DNA from 2 places in the Streptomyces sp. NPDC002206 genome. Region 1 is predicted to be linked to the other one. Evidence: riboswitches for the same ligand, from Rfam matches in the RefSeq annotation. Region 1 holds a riboswitch; the other holds the start of a gene.
The links. A riboswitch is a leader RNA that binds a small molecule or an ion and turns the genes downstream of it on or off. The one in region 1 is predicted to bind S-adenosylmethionine.

Region 1 (10,983 bases):
TCCGGCAAGTCACCACAACTCGCACTAGACGCGCGAAAGTCGCTTCAGGAGCAAGACGGACGCAACGGGCCTGGCCCCCGCCTTCGCCACGCCGTCCGCCACCTCGCGGTCGGTGGAGACCACGACGACGGGCCTGCCCGGCGGTTCGGCGCGGGCCAGTTGACGGATGAGCTCGTCGGCGGTGACGCCCGGCTTACTGAAGAGCACCCGCACCCCGCGCGGCGGTGCGAGCAGTACCGGAGCGGCCAGTTCGGCCCCGTCGAAGACACAGGTCATCTCGGCGCCGGACTGCGCCGCGAGCACCGCGAGACCGCCCAGCAGCCGCAGCCGCTGCTTCTCCAGCGGCAGTTGCGGATAGCCGGTCTTGGTGACGTTGTAGCCGTCCACGATCAGATGCGCCTGCGGTAGTGCGAGCAGCTGGTCGAGCAGGGCCGGATCGGTGTCCGAAAGCGCCCTGGTGGCAATGTCCTTGGGCGACATCGCACCGGGTTCGACCGCATCGACGCTGTCCGCGGGACGGATCGAGGAGGGCGGCAGGGCCAGTTCGCGGCGCAGCCCGCGGGCCGCGTCGAGTACCGTGTCGAGCAGCAGCCGCAGCCGCATGTCCTCGACCGAGCGGCCTTCCCTGGCAGCCCTGCGGCTCGCCTCGACGGACGCCTCCGCCTCTCCGAGCCGGGCCCGCAGCCGCCGGGTCTCGCTCTCGGCCGCGGAGATCCGGGCGGCCGCCTCGGTCCGTACGGTCTCGGTCTCGGCCTTGCCGCGGCGGACCGCGGCCTCACCGCGCTTGACCTCGTTCAGGGCGGAGCGCAGTTTGCGCTGCAGCGCGTCGGCTTCCTTGCGGGCCGCCTCCAGCTCACCGCGGAGCCGTTCGGTCTCGCTCTTGGTCTGGGTCCGGGCCTGGGCGAGTTCCTCGCGCAGCCGTTCCAGTTCGCGCCGGCCCTCCTCGTCGGCCCGTTCGGCGTCGGCCCGCTGGACCTCCTCGCCGGCTGCGGCCACCAGCTTCACCCAGCCGACCGGGCGCAGCACATAGGCTGCGGCGGCCACATCGACGGGGTCGGCGGCGGCGGGCGGCGACCCGGCCTCCACGGCCGCGGCCAGCTCGGGCTGGGACTCCCGGAGCCGTTCGCCGATGCGCTGGCGGAACAGCGTGTCGCTCTCCAGGGCGGCCGCCATCGCGTTCCCGGCGAACTTGGCGCGCCGGGTCGGGGTGAAGCGGGCGTACTGCCTCAGCTGGGCCGGGAGTTCGGTGACCGTGAGGCCACCGAACGCGTCCGAGACCAGCGCGACGACCCGCCGCCGTACGCCTTCGGGCAGCGGGCGGTCGAGCGCCTCGACGGCGTCGCCGGCTCCATCGGCCGGCTCGGCGCCGCTATCGGGCTGCTCCACGATCCGTCACCCCAAATGTCTGTCCGCACGGCCCCGTCAGGAGTCGGCACCCGGCCTGTCGACTAGTTCGATCTGGTCCACCGCGTTGCACCAACGACACCGGACCGACTCGATGGTCTCACTGACCACCTCGCGCTCTTCGACGGTCGCCTCTCCTGCGAGGTCGAGATGCACGTATTCGACAACCTTGGACGAGCGCGTGACATCGAAGCGCGTGAGATTCCCGCAGAGCGTGCAGCGCCAGCGAGTCCCGTCGGTCGGCTGGGGAACCGTCGTCATCGTTGCGTCCTCTTTCGTCGAGCGTCGTGCTGCTGCCTGCCAAGGATCTCGCGGTGCGCCGTCGAACTGCGGATGTCCTGCTGTAACCCTACGGCCTTGTGCATATCCATCGGCACGGCGAGGCGATCTGCCCCGTTCCATCACCTTGCGTCATGCTCTGTTCGTGATCGAACGGCGGGCTGTGACGGGCGGACTGACCGGCAGGCTCCTGCGCGCCGCGACCGCGGGCGGTGCCCCGGTGACGTATGCCCTCATCGCCCTGTGCTGTGCCATCTTCCTGATCAGCCCGCTCTCCGGGTTCAACCCCACGTACGGCACCGCCGACACCCTGCTCGCCGCCCAGGCCGGGTATTTCGAGCGCTGGGGGGTGATCCCCACCGAACTGTGGGGCGGCTCCGCACATGCCCTGCTCACCCCGCTGACCGCACTCTTCGTGCACGGCAGCTGGCTGCACCTGCTCGGCAACATGCTCTTCCTCTACGTCTTCGGGGCGATGGCCGAGGAACGGATGGGCCGTGCCGAGTTCGCCTTCTTCTATCTCGGCTGCGGCTATCTCGCCCTGCTGGCGTACGCGGCGGCGCACGCCGACTCCGACCAGACCCTCGTCGGCGCCTCGGGGGCGATCTCCGCGGTGCTCGGTGCGTTCCTGTACCTGTTTCCCCGGGCCCGGGTCACCAGCCTCTTCCCGTTCCTGCTCTTCCTGCCACTGCGCTTTCCCGCCTGGATCGTGCTGATCTTCTGGTTCGCCCTGCAGTGGATGGCGGCGCAGGGTGCGGGCAGCGGTCCGGGGGTGGCCTATCTCGCCCATGTGGTCGGCTTCGCCACCGGCTTCCTCTACGCCTGGGGGCGTTACCGCCGTGGGGCTAGAGTGAAGACTCCAGCCACGGCCACCGAGGGAGAAAGCCAGCCGTGATCACCGCGATCGTGCTCATCAAAACCAGCGTGGACCGGATTCCCGAGATCGCCGAGTCCATCGCGGCGCTGGACAGCGTCAGCGAGGTCTTCTCGGTCACCGGTACGTACGACCTGATCGCCATGGTCCGGGTGGCCAAGCACGACGATCTGGCGGACGTCATCCCCGGCCGCATCAGCAAGATCCCGGGCGTCGAGGGCACCGACACTCATGTCGCGTTCCGTACGTACTCGCAGCACGACCTGGAAGCCGCCTTCGCCATCGGTCTCGACGCGTAGATACGCCTCATCACGGCGTAATACTTCGGCCGGGGACGGGCAATTGCCCGTCCCCGGCCGAAGTATTACGGCCTCGGTTCCTGACCGGTCAGACCTGCGCCGTGCCCCGGTCCGGGACGCAGCGGCCGTCCTCGGTGCGGTACTTCCACTGGGCCCCCTCGCTCACCAGCTCCTTGACCGCGCGGACGAAGCGCTCGATGTGCTCGTCCGGCGTACCGGCGCCGAAGCTGACCCGGATCGCGTTCAGCAAGGGGGTCCCCCCGGTCGAGTCCGTTCGAGACTGGGGGAGCTCGCCCGGCTCGGCCTCCGGCGCGCCGCACTCGCCCGGGTCCTGCGGGTCGCTGCCGAGCAGGGTGCGCACCAGCGGGTGGGCGCAGAACAGTCCGTCGCGCACCCCGATGCCGTATTCGGCGGAGAGCGCCGCGGCGAAGTGCGAGCTGTTCCAGCCCTCCACCACGAATGAGATGACGCCGACCCGCGGGGCGTCGTCGCCGAACAGCGACAGCACCTTGACCTGGGGGACCTCGGCAAGGCCTTCGCGGACCCGGGTGACGAGCTGCTGCTCACGGGCGACGAGGCGGTCGAAGCCGGCCTCGGTGAGCGCCTTGCAGGCGGAGGCGATGGAGTAGACACCGATGACGTTGGGCGAACCGGCCTCGTGCCGGGCGGCGGTGGAGTGCCACTCCACGTCCACACCGCCGTCGGTGCGCCGGGCGACCTTCCGGGAGGCGCCGCCACCGGCCAGGTACGGCTCGGCGTCCTGCAGCCAGTCGGCGCGGCCCGCGAGGACACCGGAGCCGAACGGTGCGTACAGCTTGTGTCCGGAGAAGGCGACCCAGTCGACGTCGAGCTCGTCGATGTCGACCGGGTGGTGCGGCGCGAGCTGTGCGGCGTCCAGCACGATCCTGGCGCCGTGCGCGTGGGCGGCGGCGGCCAGCTCCTTCACCGGCCACAGCTCACCGGTGACGTTCGAGGCGCCGGTGACGCAGACCAGCGCGGGGCCGTAGGGGTCACGGTCGGCGAGCGCCCGCTCCAGCGTCTCGACGGCCTGGGCCGGGGTGCGGGGAGCGTTGAGGTAGGTGACACGGGCATCGCGCCAGGGCAGCAGCGAGGCATGGTGCTCGGTCTCGTACACGAAGACCTGACAGTCGGCGGGGACCGCCGCGGCCAGCAGGTTCAGCGAGTCCGTCGTCGACCGGGTGAAGATCACCTGGTCCTCGGCGCGGCAGCCGAGGAACTCCGCAACCGCCTTGCGGCTGTTCTCGAAGAGGTCCGTGGAGAGCTGCGAGAGGTAGCCGGCGCCGCGATGGACGCTGCCGTAGTACGGGGCGTACGCGGCGACGTCGTCCCACACCCGCTGCAGGGCCGGGGCACTGGCCGCGTAGTCCAGGGCGGCATAGGTGACTTCTCCGCCGGTGACGAGCGGAACAGTCACATCCTTGCCCAGAACGGGCAGCGGGGAACAAATGGACCGTTCGGCGGCAGCGATGACAACAGACATGGCGAACTCCCGTACAAGGCAGGCGAATTCACTGCGCCAGCAGGTACGCGGCAGCGCAGGAGGAAGAAAATGGGTGTGCGAAGAGGGGCCGGACCGGGCCCTATCGCATTCGCTTGCTCACAAGAGGCTCCTTGAGGACCAGGACCCCAGGGATCTGACATTCAGAGATGTCGAGGGGTCCGCGCTTGCCGCAGACCTCGCTGCCTACGGCCTGGTCTTCACCCGGGGCACCCCGCCACGGACGGAGGGTTGCCGGACAGCGGGCCGGGGCCGTAGTCGCTGTCACTCATGACCTGCCCAGCATCTTGCCATACGTGCGTCGACGCGCAAGGCGCAGTCCAAGATCTGGACTGCGCCCCGGTCCGCATTTCCCGTTCGGTCAGGCGTTGCTGACCGTCACCCAGCGCTCCAGCGCCGCCCGGGCCGCGCCCGAGTCGATGGACTCGGCGGCCTTGGCGATCCCGGCGGCGAGCTGCTCGTTCAGCGTGCCCTCACCCGGGTCCAGCGCCACCAGCGCCGCCGCCGAGTTGAGCAGCACCGCTTCACGTACCGGACCGGTCTCACCGGCCAGCAGCCGGCGGGCCACATCGGCGTTGTACGAGGCGTCGGCGCCGCGCAGCGCCTCGACGGGGACCAGCTGGAGGCCGACGTCGCGCGGGTCGAAGGCCTCCTCGCGCACCTCCCCGTCCCGGACCACCCAGATCCGGGAGGTCGCCGTGGTCGTCAGCTCGTCCAGACCGTCGTCGCCGCGGAAGACCAGCGCCGAGTTGCCGCGCGCCGCGAGCACACCCGCGACGATGGGGGCCATCTTCAGATCGGCGACACCGATGGCCTGGGAGCGCACCTGGGCCGGGTTGGTGAGCGGACCGAGGATGTTGAACGTGGTCTGCGCGCCGAGCTCCTTGCGGGCCCGCGCCGCATACCGCAGGGCGGGGTGGAACTTCACCGCGAAGCAGAAGGTGATACCCGCCTCCTCCGCCACCTCGACGACGCGCTCCGGGGCCAGCTCCAGATTGACGCCGAGCTTCTCCAGGACGTCGGAGGCGCCACTGGCCGAGGAGGAGGCGCGGTTGCCGTGCTTGACGACCTTGGCCCCGGTGCCCGCGACGACGATCGCGGACATCGTGGAGATGTTGACCGTCTTGGCGAGGTCGCCGCCGGTTCCGACGATGTCGACCGTGCGGCCCGGCACCTCGATCGTGGTGGCGTGCTCGTACATGGCGCGGACGAGTCCGGTGACCTCGTCGACGGTCTCGCCCTTGGCGCGCAGGGCGACGGCGAAACCGGCGATCTGCACGTCGGTCGCCTCGCCGCTCATGATGTTGTCCATCGCCCACGCGGTGTCGTCGGCGGCCAGGTCCTGGCCGCGCAGCAGAGCGTTCAGTACGCCGGGCCAGGAACGAGCCGCCACGCTGTCGCCGCCGACCGGGGTCACAACGTTCATGGTCCGCTCCTGGGGGTCCACAGCCGATAAGGGTATGGACCCCACCCTATCGAGCGCCCGGGACAGCAAAGAGCCCCGTCCATCGAATGGACGGGGCTCCCGCTGTGGCGATCAGTTAAGGCGATCAGTGGTGGCCGTGGCCGCTGGTGATCTCCTTGTACTCCTCGGCAGTGGGCTTTTCGATCTGGTTGTGCTCGCCGAAGTAGCCCTTGCTGAGCTTGGCCCGAAGCTTCTGCATCGCGGGCACCTTGCGCTCGACACCGTTCTCGTCGACCGTCGGGCCGATCTCGACCGGCTTGTACTGCTCGTGCGCGGTGAGCGTGTGCAGCTGCGCGGGGCCGAGCGGTTCGTGGACCTCGACGAACTCACCGTGCGGCAGACGCTTGATGAGACCGGACTCGCGTCCGTGCAGCACCTTCTCCCTGTCGCGGCGCTGAAGGCCGAGACAGATCCGCTTCGTGACGAGGAACGCCAGGACCGGTCCCACGAAGATGAAGATCCGGACGAACCACGAGATGGAGTTCAGCGAGAGATCGAAGTGCGTGGCCCAGAGGTCGTTACCACCGCCGATGAAGACGATGATGTACTCCGTGATCCAGGCGACGCCGAAGGCCGTCCGGGTCGGGGCGTTGCGCGGGCGGTCCAGGATGTGGTGCTCGCGCTTGTCCCCGGTCACCCAGGACTCGACGAACGGGTAGACCGCGATGATGGCGAGCACCAGACCGAAGGCCATCAGCGGGATGAACACACCCAGGACGAGCGTGTGACCCCAGAGGTTGATCTCCCAGCCCGGCATCACACGGATCAGACCCTCGGCGAAGCCCATGTACCAGTCGGGCTGGGCGCCGGTGGACACCTGGTCCGGACGGTACGGACCGATGGCCCAGATCGGGTTGATCGAGGCGATCGCCGCGATGACCGCGATGACACCGAAGACCAGGAAGAAGAAGCCTCCGGCCTTCGCCATGTAGATCGGCAGCAGCGGCATACCGACGACGTTCTTGTTGGTACGGCCGGGACCCGCGAACTGCGTGTGCTTGTGGAAGAACACCAGGATCAGGTGGCCGACCACGAGGCCGAGCATGATGCCCGGCAGCAGCAGGATGTGGATCGAGTAGAACCGGGCGACGAAGTCGCCGCCGGGGAACTCTCCGCCGAACAGGAACATCGAGATGTACGTGCCGACGATCGGCATGGACAGGATCGCGCCCTGGGTGAAGCGGACACCCGTACCCGAGAGCAGGTCGTCCGGGAGCGAGTAGCCCGTGAAGCCGGTGAACATACCCAGCACGAACAGCAGGAAGCCGAACAGCCAGTTGATCTCGCGCGGCTTGCGGAACGCACCCGTGAAGAAGACGCGCATCATGTGCACGAACATGGCGGCGAGGAAGATCAGCGCGGCCCAGTGGTGGATCTGGCGGACCAGCAGACCACCGCGGATGTCGAAGCTGATGTCCAGCGTCGAGGCGTAGGCCTCGGACATCCGGATGCCCTGCATCGGCTCGTAGGAGCCGTGATACACGACCTCGTTCATGCTCGGGTGGAAGAACAGCGTCAGATACACACCCGTGAGGATGATGATGATGAAGCTGTAGAGAGCGATTTCACCGAGCATGAAGGACCAGTGGTCCGGGAAGATCTTGCGCATGTTGGCCTTGGCCAGGGAGTAGATCCCGAGCCGGCCGTCCGCCCAGTCGGCCACCCGCTCGCCGGCGGGCGCCTTGCGCTTCGTGTCGGTCGCAGTACTCATCCGCGCTCCCAGAATGCAGGACCGACGGGCTCTTCGAAGTCACCGAGCGCCGCGAGGTTGCCCTCGCTGTTCACACCGATCCGCAGCTGCGGAAGGGAGTGACCGGCCGGACCGAAGATGACGCGGGCGCCGTCGGAGAGGTCGAAGGTGGACTGGTGGCACGGGCAGAGCACGTGGTGCGTCTGCTGCTCGTACAGGCTGATCGGGCAGCCGACGTGGGTGCAGATCTTCGAGAAGGCCACGATGCCCTCGTGGGCCCACTCGCGCTCGCGCTTGTCCTTGATGTTCTCCGGCTGGATACGGATGATCATCAGCGCAGCCTTGGCGATCTGCGTCTGGAAGTCGTGAGCGTCCTCCGTCAAGCCCTCGGGCATGGCGAAGGTCAGCGAACCGACGGCGACGTCCTCGGGACGCAGCGGCTCCATCGTGTTCATGTTGATGAGCTGCTTGCCCTTGGACCACAGGGTCTGACGGAGCTTCTTCTCCGGCAGCGGGCCGAGGTCGCGCAGCAGCATCACGCCGGAGAGCGGCACCAGGGCCAGCGCACCGAACAGGGTGTTGCGGATCAGCTTGCGCCGGCCGAACGCGGACTCCTCGGCACCGGCCGCGAAGTCGGCGAGAACCTTCGCCTTGACCTCGGGCTCCGCCTCGATGGCGTGCCGGTCGTCGGCGACCTCTACGTCGGACATCAGGGTGCGCGCCCAGTGGACGGCGCCCGCGCCGATCGTGAAGAGAGCCACGCCCAGGGTCAGCCCGAGGGAGAAGTTGAGCGCGCTCACATGGCCGAACGGCCAGATGAACACGATCTTGTCCACCGGGAAGATGACGTACGAGGCGATGAAGCCGACGGTCGCCAGCATGGACAGCACGAACAGGAACGCGACCGTGCGCTCGGAGCGCTTCGCGGCCCGTTCGTCGATGTCCTGGATGCGCGGCCGGTGGGCCGGCAGCCCCGGGTCGGCGAACGGGTCGTCCGCGACCTCTACCGCGCCGTGCGCGGCTTCCTGCTCAGCGGGCAGGTTCTCTTCTGGAATCTTCTCTTGGCTACTCATGACTTCTTGGCCTTAGCGGTGTGGGCCGCGACCCAAACGGCAACTGCGACGAGTGCGCCCAGACCGAAGATCCAGGCGAACAGACCCTCGCTGACCGGACCGAGCCCGCCCAGCTTGAGGCCACCAGGGGTCTCGGACTCGGCGCTGTTCACGGTCTTGACGTACGCGATGATGTCCCGCTTCTGCTGCTCGGGCATCGTCGAGTCGGGGAAGGACGGCATGCTCTGCGGGCCGGTCTGCATGGCCTCGTAGATGTGCTTCGGGTCCACGCCCTCAAGGCCGGGCGCGTACTTGCCCTTCGTCAGGGCACCGCCCTCGCCGGTGAAGTTGTGGCACTGGGCGCAGTTGGTACGGAACAGGTCGCCACCCTTGGCGATGTCCGCACCGTCAGGGCTGACCTGGTCCTCGGTCGGCACGATCGGGCCGGCGCCGAGCGACGCGACGTAAGCCGCGAGCTGGTCGATCTCGGCCTGGGTGTAGATGACCTTCTTCTTCGGTACCTGGGCACCCGGCTGCTGGGCCGGCATACGGCCCGTGCCGACCTGGAAGTCGACGGCGGCGGAGCCCACGCCGACCAGGCTCGGCCCGTCGGACGAGCCCTGACCGCCGGCTCCGTGGCAGCTGGCGCAACCGACGGAGTACAGCTTCTTGCCCTCATCGATGGCGAGGGACTGGGCGGTGTCGTCGGCCTGCGCCTTACTCGCGGGCGCAAACGCGGCGTACAGCCCCCCAGTAGCCGCAAGCGCGAGGAGTAGTACGACGACCGCCGCCAACGGATGGCGTCGTCGTGCGGAGAGCTTTTTCACGGATTACCCCGGTGTCAGGATCTTCTGCGTCGATGCTGGATGTGGTTCGGGTTCGAGCCCGGTTACTTGATCATGTAGATCGTGGCGAAGAGGCCGATCCACACGACATCGACGAAGTGCCAGTAATAGGACACGACGATGGCAGCGGTCGCCTGTTCATGGGTGAACCTCTTGGCCGCGTATGTCCTGCCCAGTACGAGCAGGAAGGCGATGAGACCGCCTGTCACATGCAGACCGTGGAAGCCGGTGGTCAGGTAGAACACCGAGCCGTACGGGTCGGAGGACAGCGAGAGGCCGTCCTTCTTCACCAGCTCGGTGTACTCGAAGACCTGGCCTCCGATGAAGATCGCACCCATCACGAACGTGATCATGAACCAGGCACGGAGCTTCTTCACATCGCCCCGCTCCGCGGCGAAGACGCCGAGCTGGCAGGTGAGGGAGGAGAGCACCAGGATCGTGGTGTTCGTCGCCGAGAACGGGAAGTTCAGGGCCGAAGCCATTTCCTTCCAGTGGTCGGGTCCCATCACCGATCGGAGGGTGAAGTACATCGCGAAGAGGGCCGCGAAGAACATCAGCTCGGAACTCAACCAGATGATGGTTCCGACGCTGGTGAGGTTCGGTCGATTGACCGACGGGTGCGCGTGCCCGGTTTCTACTGTCGTTGCTGTCGCCACGACCGACATTATGTCGGTCGCTTATCCCGCCCTCACTCCGGGGGGTGCCGTTCGGTGTGTCAGCAGGGTGTGTCCTGCCCGAACGGCCCATCGAATCGGTGTCATTACCGGTGCTGACAGGCTGTCGATCGGAGTACGATCCGCGCATCGGTTCATGCCCCGAGAGCCCCGAAGACACAGATGTCACGGAGGAACAATGCAGCCGACCGCCACGGTCCTGGTCTACAGCGACGACGCCAACACCCGTGAGCAGGTGAGGCTGGCCGCCGGTCGCAGGCCTGCGGCGGACGTGCCACCGGTGGAGTTCGTGGAGTGCGCCACGCTGCCCGCCGTCCTGACCGCGCTGGACAACGGCGGCATCGACGTGTGCGTGCTGGACGGCGAGACGGCCCCGGCGGGCGGCATGGGCGTCTGCCGGCAGATCAAGGACGAGATCTTCCACTGCCCGCCGGTGCTGCTGCTGATCGGGCGTCCGCAGGACGCCTGGCTGGCCACGTGGAGCCGCGCGGACGCCGCGGTGACCCTTCCGGTCGAGCCGGTCGAGTTCGCGGACGCCCTGGCCGCTCTGCTGCGCAGCAGGCTCTGCGTACAGTCCTGAGTCCTGCTGCGGCCCGGCCCGCGGTTGCGCCGCGGACCGGGCCCCTTCCTGTCCCTTCGCAAGGCGGCGCACTCCCCTGGCCGGTCAGACCTCGGGGCGCAGGCGCGCCGCCTGCACCGTCGACCTGTCCGGGGTGGCTTTGTTCTGCAGGGCGCTGCCCTGTTGCCATTTCGCCCAGGACAGGTTCCAGTCGCCGTAGCCGTTGTCGAACGGCGTCATCGTGGGGCCCTGGCTGCCGACGACCGAGACGAGGTCGCCCTCGCGCACGGTGTTGAAGAACCACTGGGCCTGGGCGTTGCTCA
Region 2 (10,983 bases), on a different contig from region 1:
AGCCATCGGGCCCCGCTCGACCAGGGTGAGGTAGACATCCTCGGCCGTTTCGCTGATACCTATGCCATGAAACGAATACATATGCCCCATTATCACATGCAGAGCCCGGGCGAGGCGAGTGCCGTTGGACACAGTGCTCTGCGTGTGTCAGCAAGGCAGTTGCGATGAGTCCACTGGTCTCCAAGAGTGCGGGACCTGTCAACTTTCTGCCATGCCGGATCTAGACAACACAAGCTCTTCATCGGCGCGCCACTTCCTCGCAGACTCTGTGTACGACGCAGCTGACCGCCCCTCACTCCGCAGGGACACCCCCGCGCGTCGGCTCGCGCACACGAAGGAGTTCTCTGTGAAGAAGACCCTGACCTGGGCTGTCACTGCTGGGATCGCGGCCACCTGCACCCTCGGTGCCGCCCTGCCGGCCATGGCCGCGGACGACACGACGTCCGCCGCCGTCACGTCCCCCGCCGCCCCCGGCTCCGCGTTCGACACCTCCCGCCTGTCCCCGGAGCTGAAGGCCCTCGCCGACCAGGTCCTGGCCAAGCTGCCGGCCGACTGGCAGCAGCGCCGCGATGCCGCCGCCGCCAAGTACGGCATCCACGACACCCAGTGGGCCGACGTCCGCAACAGCGTCCTCAACCCGGGTGACTACCAGTGCCAGAACACGGCGCTCAGGGACTACCAGGGGACCCTGCTCCAGGGCGCCAACTTCGAGCTGCTCCTCTTCCTCTACTTCCTGGGCGTGTTTGACATGCCCACGTATGACGCGCTGTTCTTCGGCAGCGAGTCGAAGTCCAACACCTTCGGTGTCAACGGCGAGTACACCAACGAGCTGACGTCCGAGGGCAAGGACCTGAAGAAGTTCTGGGACATCAACTCCGACGACATCCAGATCGTGCCGATGCACGGCGGCGAGGTCTTCTCCTCCCCGGAGCGGCTGGCCCCCGTCGTGAGCCTGATGTACGGCATCCCGAAGGAGAACAACCAGGCGGCGCTGGCCCTGGCCAAGGTGTTCATCTACGTGATCAACCTCGAGCCCGTCCTCCAGGGCGGCGACAACCCGTTCTTCACCCTCAACGCGTTCGCCTTCACCGAGAAGGGCGACCCGGACCCGGCAGGCATATCCGACCGCATCGTCATGGGTGACGGCATCCTTCAGGCCCTGAAGGCGGTGGGTTTGGGCGACACCGCCCCGCGTGCCGTCCTCGCCCACGAGTTCGGCCACCACGTGCAGTACGAGAACAACCTGATCGACAACACCACGCTGACCGGGCCGGAGGCCAGCCGTCGCGTCGAGCTGATGGCGGACGCGTACGGCACGTACTTCCTCACGCACTCGCGCGGTGAGGCCCTCAACGCCAAGCGAGTGCTGGACTCCGAGAAGTCCCTCTACGAGGTCGGCGACTGCAGCTTCACCAGCCCCGGGCACCACGGCACGCCCAACCAGCGCTTCACGGCCGCCTCGTGGGCCGCGAGCGTGGCCGATGACGCCGCCAGCCAGGGTCACATCCTGCCCTCGCTGAAGTTCGACGAGCTGTTCGAGGCGAAGCTGCCGGACATCGTGAAGCCGGACGCGATGAACTGAATGCGGTGATCCGGGTGCGGCTCGGCGGGCCCTGAGACCCGCCGATCCGCACCCGCCGCACTCGACCCGAAAGGCCTGCCGGACAAGGCAGGGGTCTTGGAATTCCGCGGTCCCGGCACCTTCTTGCCACGCCGGATTCCGCCCGTACGAACGCTTCATCGGAACGCCGGTCCCTCGCAGACTCTGCATCCGGCACCGCCGACCGCCTCCCTCGCTCCGCAGGGACACCTTTGCGCGTCGGCTCGAGCACACCAAGGAGTTCTCCGTGAAGAAGACCCTGGCCTGGGCGGTCACCATGGTGACCGCGGCCACCTGCACCCTCGGTGCCGCCTTGCCGGCCATGGCCGCGGACGACACGGCGTCCGCCGCCGTCACGTCCGCCGCCCCCGGCTCCGCGTTCGACACCTCCCGCCTGTCCCCGGAGGTGAAGGCCCTCGTCGACGAGATGCTGGCCAACCTGCCGGCCGACTGGCAGGAGCACCGCGATGCCGCCGCCGCCAAGTACGGCATCCACGAAACCCAGTGGGCGGACCTCCGCAACAGCGTCATCAACCCGGGCGACTACCAGTGCGGGAACACGGCGTTCAGGGACTACGCGAACAGCCTGCGGACAGGCATCAAGGATCAAGACCTGCGCGACTGGCTCGACGTCTTCGGCGCGTTCGACATACCCACCTATGACGCGCTGTTCTTCGGCAGCGAGTCGAAGTCCAACACCTTCGGCGTCAACGGCGAGTACACCAACGAGCTGACGTCCGAGAGCAAGGACCTGAAGAACTTCTGGGACATCAACTCCGACGACATCCAGCTCATGCCGATGCACGGCGGCGAGGTCTTCTCCTCCCCGGAGCGGGTGGCCCGCGTCCTCGCACTGATGTTCGGGATCAATAACGAGCCGGTGGTGCAGAGACTGGCCAAGGTGGTCATCAGCCTCGTCAACGCCGACCCCGTCCTCCAGGGAGGCGACAACCCGATCTTCACCTTCAACGCGTTCGCCTTCTCCGAGAAGGGCTCGCCGCAGCCGTACGGCATCTCCGACCGCATCGTCATGGGTGACGGCATCCTTCAGGCCCTGAAGGAGCTGAGCCTGGGCGACATTGCTCCGCGTGCCGTCCTCGCCCACGAGTTCGGCCACCACGTGCAGTACGAGGACCACCTCTTCGCCAACACCAACCTGACCGGGCCGGAGGCCACCCGCCGCACCGAGCTGATGGCGGACGCGTTCGGCACGTACTTCCTCACCCACTCGCGCGGTGAAGCGCTCAACACCAAGCGGGTGCTGGACTCCGAGAAGTCCTTCTACCAGGTCGGCGACTGCTACTACGACAGCCCCGGCCACCACGGCACGCCCAACCAGCGCTTCGCTGCCTCCTCGTGGGGCGCCAGCGTGGCCGATGGTGCGGCCGACCAGGGTCACATCCTGCCCTCGCTGAAGCTGGACGAGCTGTTCGAGGCGAAGCTGCCGGACATCGTGAAGCCGGATGCGACGAACTGAGCCCTCTGAACCGGGTGCAGCCCGGCGGGCCCTGAGGCATGCCCGGCTGCACCCTTTCCACGGCACCGCCTGGGTGTACTACGGCGAGGGACACACACGGTTGATGAATCCCTTCATCACGGCCGACGAGTTCAAGCTCGCCTCGCAGAACGAGGGCCACACCCTCGTGAGCGAGGAACTCTGCTCCTGGATCATCGAGCAGCTGTAACAGCATGTAACAGTGCCGGGTACGACGACGTCGGCCCCCGGGACCAACTGGTCCCGGGGGCCGACGTACGGGCACTTACCGATCCGTCAGGATCAGAAGTCCATGTCACCGCCCGGCATGCCGCCCGGAGCGCCCGCAGAGGCCTTCTCCGGCTTGTCGGCGATGACGGCCTCGGTGGTCAGGAACAGCGCGGCGATCGACGCGGCGTTCTGCAGAGCGGAGCGCGTAACCTTCGCCGGGTCGAGAATGCCCTCGGCGATCATGTCGACGTACTCGCCGGTCGCGGCGTTCAGACCGTGACCGATCGGCAGGTTGCGCACCTTCTCGACGACGACGCCACCCTCGAGACCACCGTTGATGGCGATCTGCTTGAGCGGGGCCTCCAGCGCCAGCTTGACGGCGTTGGCGCCGGTCGCCTCGTCACCCGAGAGCTCCAGCTTCTCGAAGACGGCGGTGGCCTGCAGCAGCGCCACGCCACCACCGGCGACGATGCCCTCCTCGACGGCCGCCTTCGCGTTGCGAACGGCGTCCTCGATGCGGTGCTTGCGCTCCTTGAGCTCGACCTCGGTGGCGGCACCGGCCTTGATGACGGCCACGCCGCCGGCCAGCTTCGCCAGGCGCTCCTGGAGCTTCTCGCGGTCGTAGTCCGAGTCGGAGTTCTCGATCTCGGCACGGATCTGGTTGACGCGACCCTGAACCTGGTCGCTGTCACCGGAACCGTCGACGATCGTGGTCTCGTCCTTGGTGATGACGACCTTGCGGGCGCGGCCCAGCAGGTCCAGGCCGGCGTTCTCGAGCTTGAGACCGACCTCCTCGGAGATGACCGTGCCACCGGTGAGGATGGCGATGTCGCCGAGCATGGCCTTGCGGCGGTCACCGAAGCCCGGGGCCTTGACGGCAACGGACTTGAAGGTGCCACGGATCTTGTTGACGACCAGGGTCGACAGGGCCTCGCCCTCGACGTCCTCGGCGATGATCAGCAGTGCCTTGCCGGACTGCATGACCTTCTCCAGCAGCGGAAGGAGGTCCTTCACGTTGCTGACCTTGGAGTTGACGATCAGGATGTACGGGTCGTCCAGGGACGACTCCATGCGCTCCATGTCGGTCGCGAAGTACGCCGAGATGTAGCCCTTGTCGAAGCGCATACCCTCGGTGAGTTCCAGCTCCAGACCGAAGGTCTGGGACTCCTCGACGGTGATGACGCCTTCCTTGCCGACCTTGTCCATCGCCTCGGCGATGAGCTCGCCGATCTGGGTGTCGGCGGCGGAGATGGAGGCCGTCGAAGCGATCTGCTCCTTGGTCTCCACGTCCTTGGCCTGCTCCAGCAGAGCGGCGGAGACGGCCTCGACGGCCTTCTCGATGCCCCGCTTGAGGGCCATCGGGTTTGCACCCGCGGCTACGTTGCGAAGGCCCTCACGGACGAGCGCCTGGGCGAGAACGGTGGCGGTGGTCGTACCGTCGCCGGCGACGTCGTCCGTCTTCTTGGCGACTTCCTTGACCAGCTCTGCGCCGATCTTCTCGTACGGGTCCTCGAGCTCGATCTCCTTGGCGATGGAAACACCATCGTTGGTGATCGTGGGCGCGCCCCACTTCTTCTCGAGGACGACGTTGCGGCCCTTGGGGCCAAGGGTGACCTTGACGGCGTCGGCGAGCTGGTTCATCCCGCGCTCGAGACCGCGCCGTGCCTCCTCGTCGAACGCGATGATCTTGGCCATGTGAAGTGGTCCTCCCGGACAGGGGTGGATTTCTCCGGACCGAGTGGCGCCCGCGACGGACGGCCTGCCTGCCCGGTGGTTCCTTGCCCCACCAAGCCTGCGGGCCTCACCGGCCCGGTCCAAGTTCTGTCACTCTCACCTGGAGAGTGCTAACGCCAATGATTAGCACTCGACCCCCACGAGTGCAAGCGCCCCCGGCGGTTGTGGACAACGTGCGGACCGGGCGACGGCGCGCGGGATGCCGCGGGCATGCCACGCGGGGCGACGGCCGACATCACGCGTGAAGGGCCCGTCCCCCTGGGGGTACGGGCCCTTCATGCGTGAGTGGTGTCGTTGGCCGACCGCGCCGAGCTCAGCCGACGGCGAGCTTGACCATGTCCGCCTGCGGCCCCTTCTGGCCCTGCGAGATCTCGAATTCAACTCGCTGACCCTCTTCGAGGGTGCGGTACCCGTCCATCTGGATCGCGCTGTAGTGGACGAAAACATCCGCACCACCGTCGACCGCGATGAAGCCGTACCCCTTCTCCGCGTTGAACCACTTGACGGTGCCCTGAGCCATGCCTAACTCCCCTATTACTGGCCCTTGCACAGGACCGCACTTCGCGGGCCCGGGTCAGAACTCACCCTCCGACAGGAGAGGGTGCGTGCGCCGGAACGCGTCGACCGCGGCCGAATGTATCTGCCCAACTGCCCTCTGCAACAGGTCAATCGGACGAGAATTCTGGGCAGCACTGAACGCCCGAATATGCGGAATTTGTGCGATTCCAGGGCAACTCGGACCGGGCAAAGGCCACTTATGTCGCAAGGAGTTCGAACACTTTGGCTGCATCTTGTCGCGGGCGGGCGCATTCTCATATGCGGTCGGCACGGGCAGCGGAGGGGGCTGCCCAACTGTACCGCGCTTAACCATGCAGAATTGCCCCCTCCGCTTACCTCGCAGAGGGGGCAATTCCGGTGACGCTGTGAAGTCGGCCGCGGGGCCTACGGGGAGTCCGGGCCGGGGCGACGGAAGGTCAGCAGCCGCCCGCGACGGCCGGGATGATCGAGATGCCGGCGCCGTCCGGGGTGGCCGCCTCCAGGCCGCCGTCGAAGCGCACGTCGTCGTCGTTGACGTACACGTTCACGAACCGGCGCAGCTTGCCCTGGTCGTCCAGGACGCGCGCGGCGATGCCCGGGTGGTTCTGCTCCAGCGACTCGATGACCTGGGAGAGGGTCGCGCCCTCGGCCGGGACCTCGGCCTGACCGCCCGTATAGGTGCGCAGGATGGTGGGGATACGGACCTTGACGCTCATGTGGGTGCCTTCCTTGCGTCTCGGGTGGACGTCTCGGGTGGACGTCCCGGTGGTCGGGTCAGCTGCGGGCCAGGCCGGCGTCGCGGAACGCGTCGAGGCTGGGCCGGATGGTCGCCGTCGGACCGGTGGTCGGGGCGACCGCGTCCAGCGTCTTCAGACCGTCACCGGTGTTGAGGACGACGGTGGTGAGCGTCGGGTCCAGCAGGCCGGCCTCGATCAGCTTCTTCGTGACGCCGACCGTCACCCCGCCCGCCGTCTCCGCGAAGATGCCCTCGGTGCGCGCCAGCAGCTTGATCGCGTCGACGACCTGCTCGTCGTCGACGTCCTCGACGGCGCCGCCGGTCCGGCGGGTGATGTCCAGGACGTACGGGCCGTCGGCCGGGTTGCCGATCGCCAGCGACTTGGCGATCGTGTTCGGCTTCTGGGGGCGCACGACGTCGTGACCGGCCTTGAAGGCGGTGGAGACCGGGGAGCAGCCCTCGGCCTGGGCACCGAAGATCTTGTACGGCCTGTCCTCGACGAGACCGAGCTTGATCAGCTCCTGCAGGCCCTTGTCGATCTTCGTGAGCTGCGAGCCGGACGCGATCGGGATGACGAGCTGGTCGGGCAGCCGCCAGCCGAGCTGCTCGCAGATCTCGTACGCAAGCGTCTTGGAGCCCTCGCCGTAGTACGGGCGCAGGTTGACGTTGACGAAGCCCCAGCCCTCGCCGAGCGGGTCACCGATGAGCTCCGAGCAGAAGCGGTTGACGTCGTCGTAGTTGCCCTCGATGCCGACCAGTTCACCGCCGTACACCGCGGCCATGACGACCTTGCCCTGCTCCAGGTCGTGCGGAATGAACACGCAGGACCGCAGGCCGGCCCGGGCGGCGGCCGCGCCCACGGCGCCGGCGAGGTTGCCGGTGGAGGAGCAGGAGAGAGTGGTGAAACCGAAGGCGCGGGCGGCCTCGACGGCGATCGCGACGACGCGGTCCTTGAAGGAGTGCGTCGGGTTGCCGGAGTCGTCCTTGACGTACAGGCCGCCGGTGACGCCCAGTTCGCGGGCGAGGTTGTCGGCCTTGACCAGCTTGGTGAAGCCGGGGTTGATGTTGGGCTTGTCCGCGACATCGGCGGGGACCGGCAGCAGCGGCGCGTAACGCCAGATGTTGTTCGGCCCGGCCTCGATGCGCTTCTTGAGCTCGTCCGGGGAGCCGCTCGGCAGGTCGTACGCCACTTCGAGCGGCCCGAAACAGGTCGCGCAGGCGAAAATGGGACCGAGCTCGAAACGCTCTCCGCACTCGCGGCAGGAAAGTGCCGCGGCGGGACCGAGGTCGACAGCGTCGGCGGAAGAATTGGTGCTCACTGCAACGGTCTGCGTAGCCATGATGGCGAGGCCCTTTCTCCTCATCTTCCTCGCGACGCATTTCGTCACGAGACGGAATTGGCACCTTCCCCACCTGACCTCGCGGTCGGCAGGAGGGTTGCCGGGACTTCAACGGGCCGTTCCCTCAGTCCCTCTGGATGAGCGCTGTGGCACTGGATCATCGATCCAGGCATTTATCGGCGGAGGACCCCGGCATGCGAGGGTCATCCGCGTTGTTCAAGACTGTAACCGAAGCATCGGACGGTTGAGATGGCCGTCCGAACCGCGAGATGGATCACATACAGGGAGTATCGACCGTGCTGGAAGAGGTCGAACGCTGGCTGACCAGACGTTCCTGGTCGGCCGCCGACCGTCCGCTGGACCGGCTCGTCGCAGCCAGGACCAGGGATCCGCGGCGCGGGAGTGTGAGCGTCGTGCTGCCCGCCCTCAACGAGGAGGCGACGGTCGGCGCGATCGTCGAGACGATCCGGGTCGAGCTCATGGAGAGGGTCCATCTGGTCGACGAGCTGCTGGTGATCGACTCCGGATCGACGGACGCCACCGCGGAGGTCGCCCGGAAGGCGGGCGCCCGGGTGGTGCACCGTGACGACATCCTCCCCCGGATACCCGCGCTGCCCGGCAAGGGCGAGGTCCTCTGGCGATCACTCCTGGTCACCGACGGTGACATCGTCTGCTTCATAGACGCCGACCTGAAGGACTTCTCCGCGGATTTCGTCTCCGGCATCATCGGCCCGCTGCTCACCGATCCCGAGGTGCAGTTCGTCAAGGCGATGTACGACCGCCCGCTCGGAGACACAGCAGGCCAGGGCGGTCGCGTCACGGAACTGGTGGCCCGGCCGCTACTCAATCTGCACTGGCCGCAGCTGGCCGGCTTCGTCCAGCCGCTGGGCGGGGAGTACGCGGTGCGGCGCTCGCTGCTGGAGCGGCTGCCTTTCCCGGTCGGTTACGGAGTGGAACTGGGCCTGCTCGTGGATGCGCTGCACACCGTGGGGCTGGACGCGCTGGCACAGGTCGATGTAGGGGTCAGAAAACACCGCCATCAGGACGGGCAGGCGCTGGGCCGGATGGCGGCCGCGATCTACCGGACGGCGCAACTGCGCCTCTCCCGCGGCCACTTGGTGCGACCGTCCCTCACCCAGTTCGAACGGGGCGAGACCGGCTTCGTACCGCGCACGCACGCCGTGGACACGGAGGAGCGGCCGCCGATGCAGGAGATCAGGGAGTACGTTTCGCGCCGCGCCGCCTGAGGTGGCCTGACTTCGCACGTTTGGGCGGTTCGCGATCGGGCTAGATTCCGCAACATGGTCTCCGAGCACGTGATCACATCTGCCGCCCAGGTACTCGTCGCCTCCAACCGCGGCCCGGTCTCGTACGCACTGAGCGAGGACGGTTCGATCAGCGCCAAACGGGGCGGCGGCGGACTCGTCTCCGGGCTGAGCGCCGTCGAGGACAAGCTGTGGGTCTGCGCGGCGCTCGACGACGGGGACAGGGAGGCGGTCCGGCGCGGGATCGCCGAGCCGGGCGTACGGATGCTCGACATCGACGCCGATGTGCATGCCGACGCGTACAACGGCATCGCGAACTCGGTGCTCTGGTTCGTCCACCACATGCTGTACCAGACGCCGCTGGATCCGGTCTTCGACGCGGAGTTCCGCCGGCAGTGGGCGTCGTTCGAGGCGTACAACCTGGCCTTCGCACAGGCGCTCGCCGAGGAGGCGGGCGAGGGCGCGGCGGTGCTGGTGCAGGACTACCACCTGGCCCTGGTCCCCGGCATGCTCCGCGACCTCCGCCCCGACCTGCGGATCGGTCACTTCTCGCACACCCCCTGGGCCCCGGCCGACTACTTCCGCCTGCTGCCCGACGACATCGCGGAGCAGCTGCTGCGCGGCATGCTCGGCGCGGACCGGGCGGCGTTCCTGACCCGGCGATGGGCGGACGCGTTCACCGCCTGCTGCACGGAGGTCCTGGGCGGCACCGGCCGGACGAGGATCGGTGTGCACGGCCTCGGCGCGGACGCGGACTTCCTGCGCCGTCGCGCGCACCAGCCGGACGTGGCCGAACGCATGGCGATCCTGCGGGAGCAGGTGGGCGGCACCGGCCGGAAGACGATCGTGCGGGTCGACCGTACGGAACTCTCCAAGAACATCGTGCGCGGGCTGCTGGCGTACCGGGAGCTGCTGAACACCCGCCCGCAGTGGCTCAAGCGGGTGGTGCATGTCGCGTTCGCGTACCCGTCTCGGCAGGACCTGGCGGTGTACCGGGAGTACACGGCCGAGGTGCAGCGGCTGGCGGACGACATCAACGAGGCGTACGGAACGCCCGATTGGACCCCGGTCCTGCTGCATGTGAACGACGACTTCGCGCGCTCGCTGGGGGCGTACCGGCTGGCGGACGTGGCGCTCGTCAACCCGATCCGCGACGGCATGAACCTGGTCGCGAAGGAGGTCCCGGTGGTCTCCGACCATGGCTGCGCGCTGGTGCTGTCGCGGGAGGCGGGGGCGTACGAGGAGCTGGGCGCGGACGCGATCGTGGTGAACCCGTACGACGTGTCGGCGACGGCGGCGGCCCTGCATGCGGCGCTGACGATGCCGGACGGGGAGCGGGCGGAGCGGACGAAGCGGCTGGCTGCGGCGGCGACTGCGCTGCCGCCGCAGCAGTGGTTCCTGGAGCAGTTGGAGGCGTTGCGGCGGGACTGACCGTTCGGCGGCGATCGTTCAGAGGCGCCGGGCGAGGGCCGCGAGGAAGTCGACCACGGCCGCCGGACCCGGCAGCAACAGGTCCGCCCGCTCGGCCAGTTCCGGCACTTCCGCGCTTCCGCTGCAGACCAGCAGACCCGGGATGCCGTCGGGGCCCTCCGTGCGGAGCTTCTCCACCGCGGCGTACGCGGCGAGGTCGCCCAGGTCGTCCCCGGCGTACAGGACGGACTCGGCGTCCGTCTCCCTTACGTACTTCGCGAGCGCCACGCCCTTGTCCATGCCGGGCGGGCGCAGTTCCAGGACGAGGCGCCCCGGCTCGACGATCAGTCCGTGCCGTGCCGCGAGCTCGCCCAGCGGGCCGCGCAGCGCGTCGAATGCGGCCTGCGGGTCGGCGGCGCGGCGCGTGTGGACGGCGAGCGCCTGCCCCTTCTCCTCGATCCATGTGCCGTGCCAGGAGTCGAACCGGTCCAGCACACCCGGGAGTTCGGCACGGACCGCCGCCACACCGGGGTGCGGGGCAGGGGCGTGAACGGTGCCGGACACGGCGTCCCAGCGTTCGGCGCCGTAGTGGCCGAGTACGACGAGGTGGTCGAGGCCCGGGACGCCCGCGAAGCCGCCGTGCCGGACCGCGACGC

Region 2: linked by a shared signal. The riboswitch ahead of thrC (threonine synthase) and the one ahead of ACWCP8_RS15830 (aminotransferase class V-fold PLP-dependent enzyme) in region 1 are both predicted to bind S-adenosylmethionine.

The regions. Positions count from the first base shown of each region.
Region 1 covers NZ_JBSFCW010000007.1:45,351-56,333, forward strand. The annotation lists gene ACWCP8_RS15810 (NYN domain-containing protein) at 25-1,386, opposite strand; gene ACWCP8_RS15815 (hypothetical protein) at 1,423-1,665, opposite strand; gene ACWCP8_RS15820 (rhomboid family intramembrane serine protease) at 1,847-2,578, shown strand; gene ACWCP8_RS15825 (Lrp/AsnC family transcriptional regulator) at 2,575-2,856, shown strand; gene ACWCP8_RS15830 (aminotransferase class V-fold PLP-dependent enzyme) at 2,945-4,357, opposite strand; SAM riboswitch class IV at 4,534-4,651, opposite strand; gene trpD (anthranilate phosphoribosyltransferase) at 4,737-5,801, opposite strand; gene qcrB (cytochrome bc1 complex cytochrome b subunit) at 5,926-7,551, opposite strand; gene qcrA (cytochrome bc1 complex Rieske iron-sulfur subunit) at 7,548-8,603, opposite strand; gene qcrC (cytochrome bc1 complex diheme cytochrome c subunit) at 8,600-9,409, opposite strand; gene ctaE (aa3-type cytochrome oxidase subunit III) at 9,472-10,092, opposite strand; gene ACWCP8_RS15860 (DNA-binding transcriptional response regulator) at 10,280-10,681, shown strand; gene ACWCP8_RS15865 (L,D-transpeptidase) at 10,766-10,983, opposite strand, start outside.
Region 2 covers NZ_JBSFCW010000001.1:968,477-979,459, forward strand. The annotation lists gene ACWCP8_RS04550 (helix-turn-helix transcriptional regulator) at 1-132, opposite strand, end outside; gene ACWCP8_RS04555 (hypothetical protein) at 347-1,582, shown strand; gene ACWCP8_RS04560 (hypothetical protein) at 1,848-3,077, shown strand; gene groL (chaperonin GroEL) at 3,378-5,000, opposite strand; gene ACWCP8_RS04570 (cold-shock protein) at 5,353-5,559, opposite strand; gene ACWCP8_RS04575 (MoaD/ThiS family protein) at 6,014-6,292, opposite strand; gene thrC (threonine synthase) at 6,351-7,652, opposite strand; SAM riboswitch class I at 7,670-7,796, opposite strand; gene ACWCP8_RS04585 (glucosyl-3-phosphoglycerate synthase) at 7,949-8,899, shown strand; gene ACWCP8_RS04590 (alpha,alpha-trehalose-phosphate synthase (UDP-forming)) at 8,954-10,348, shown strand; gene otsB (trehalose-phosphatase) at 10,367-10,983, opposite strand, start outside.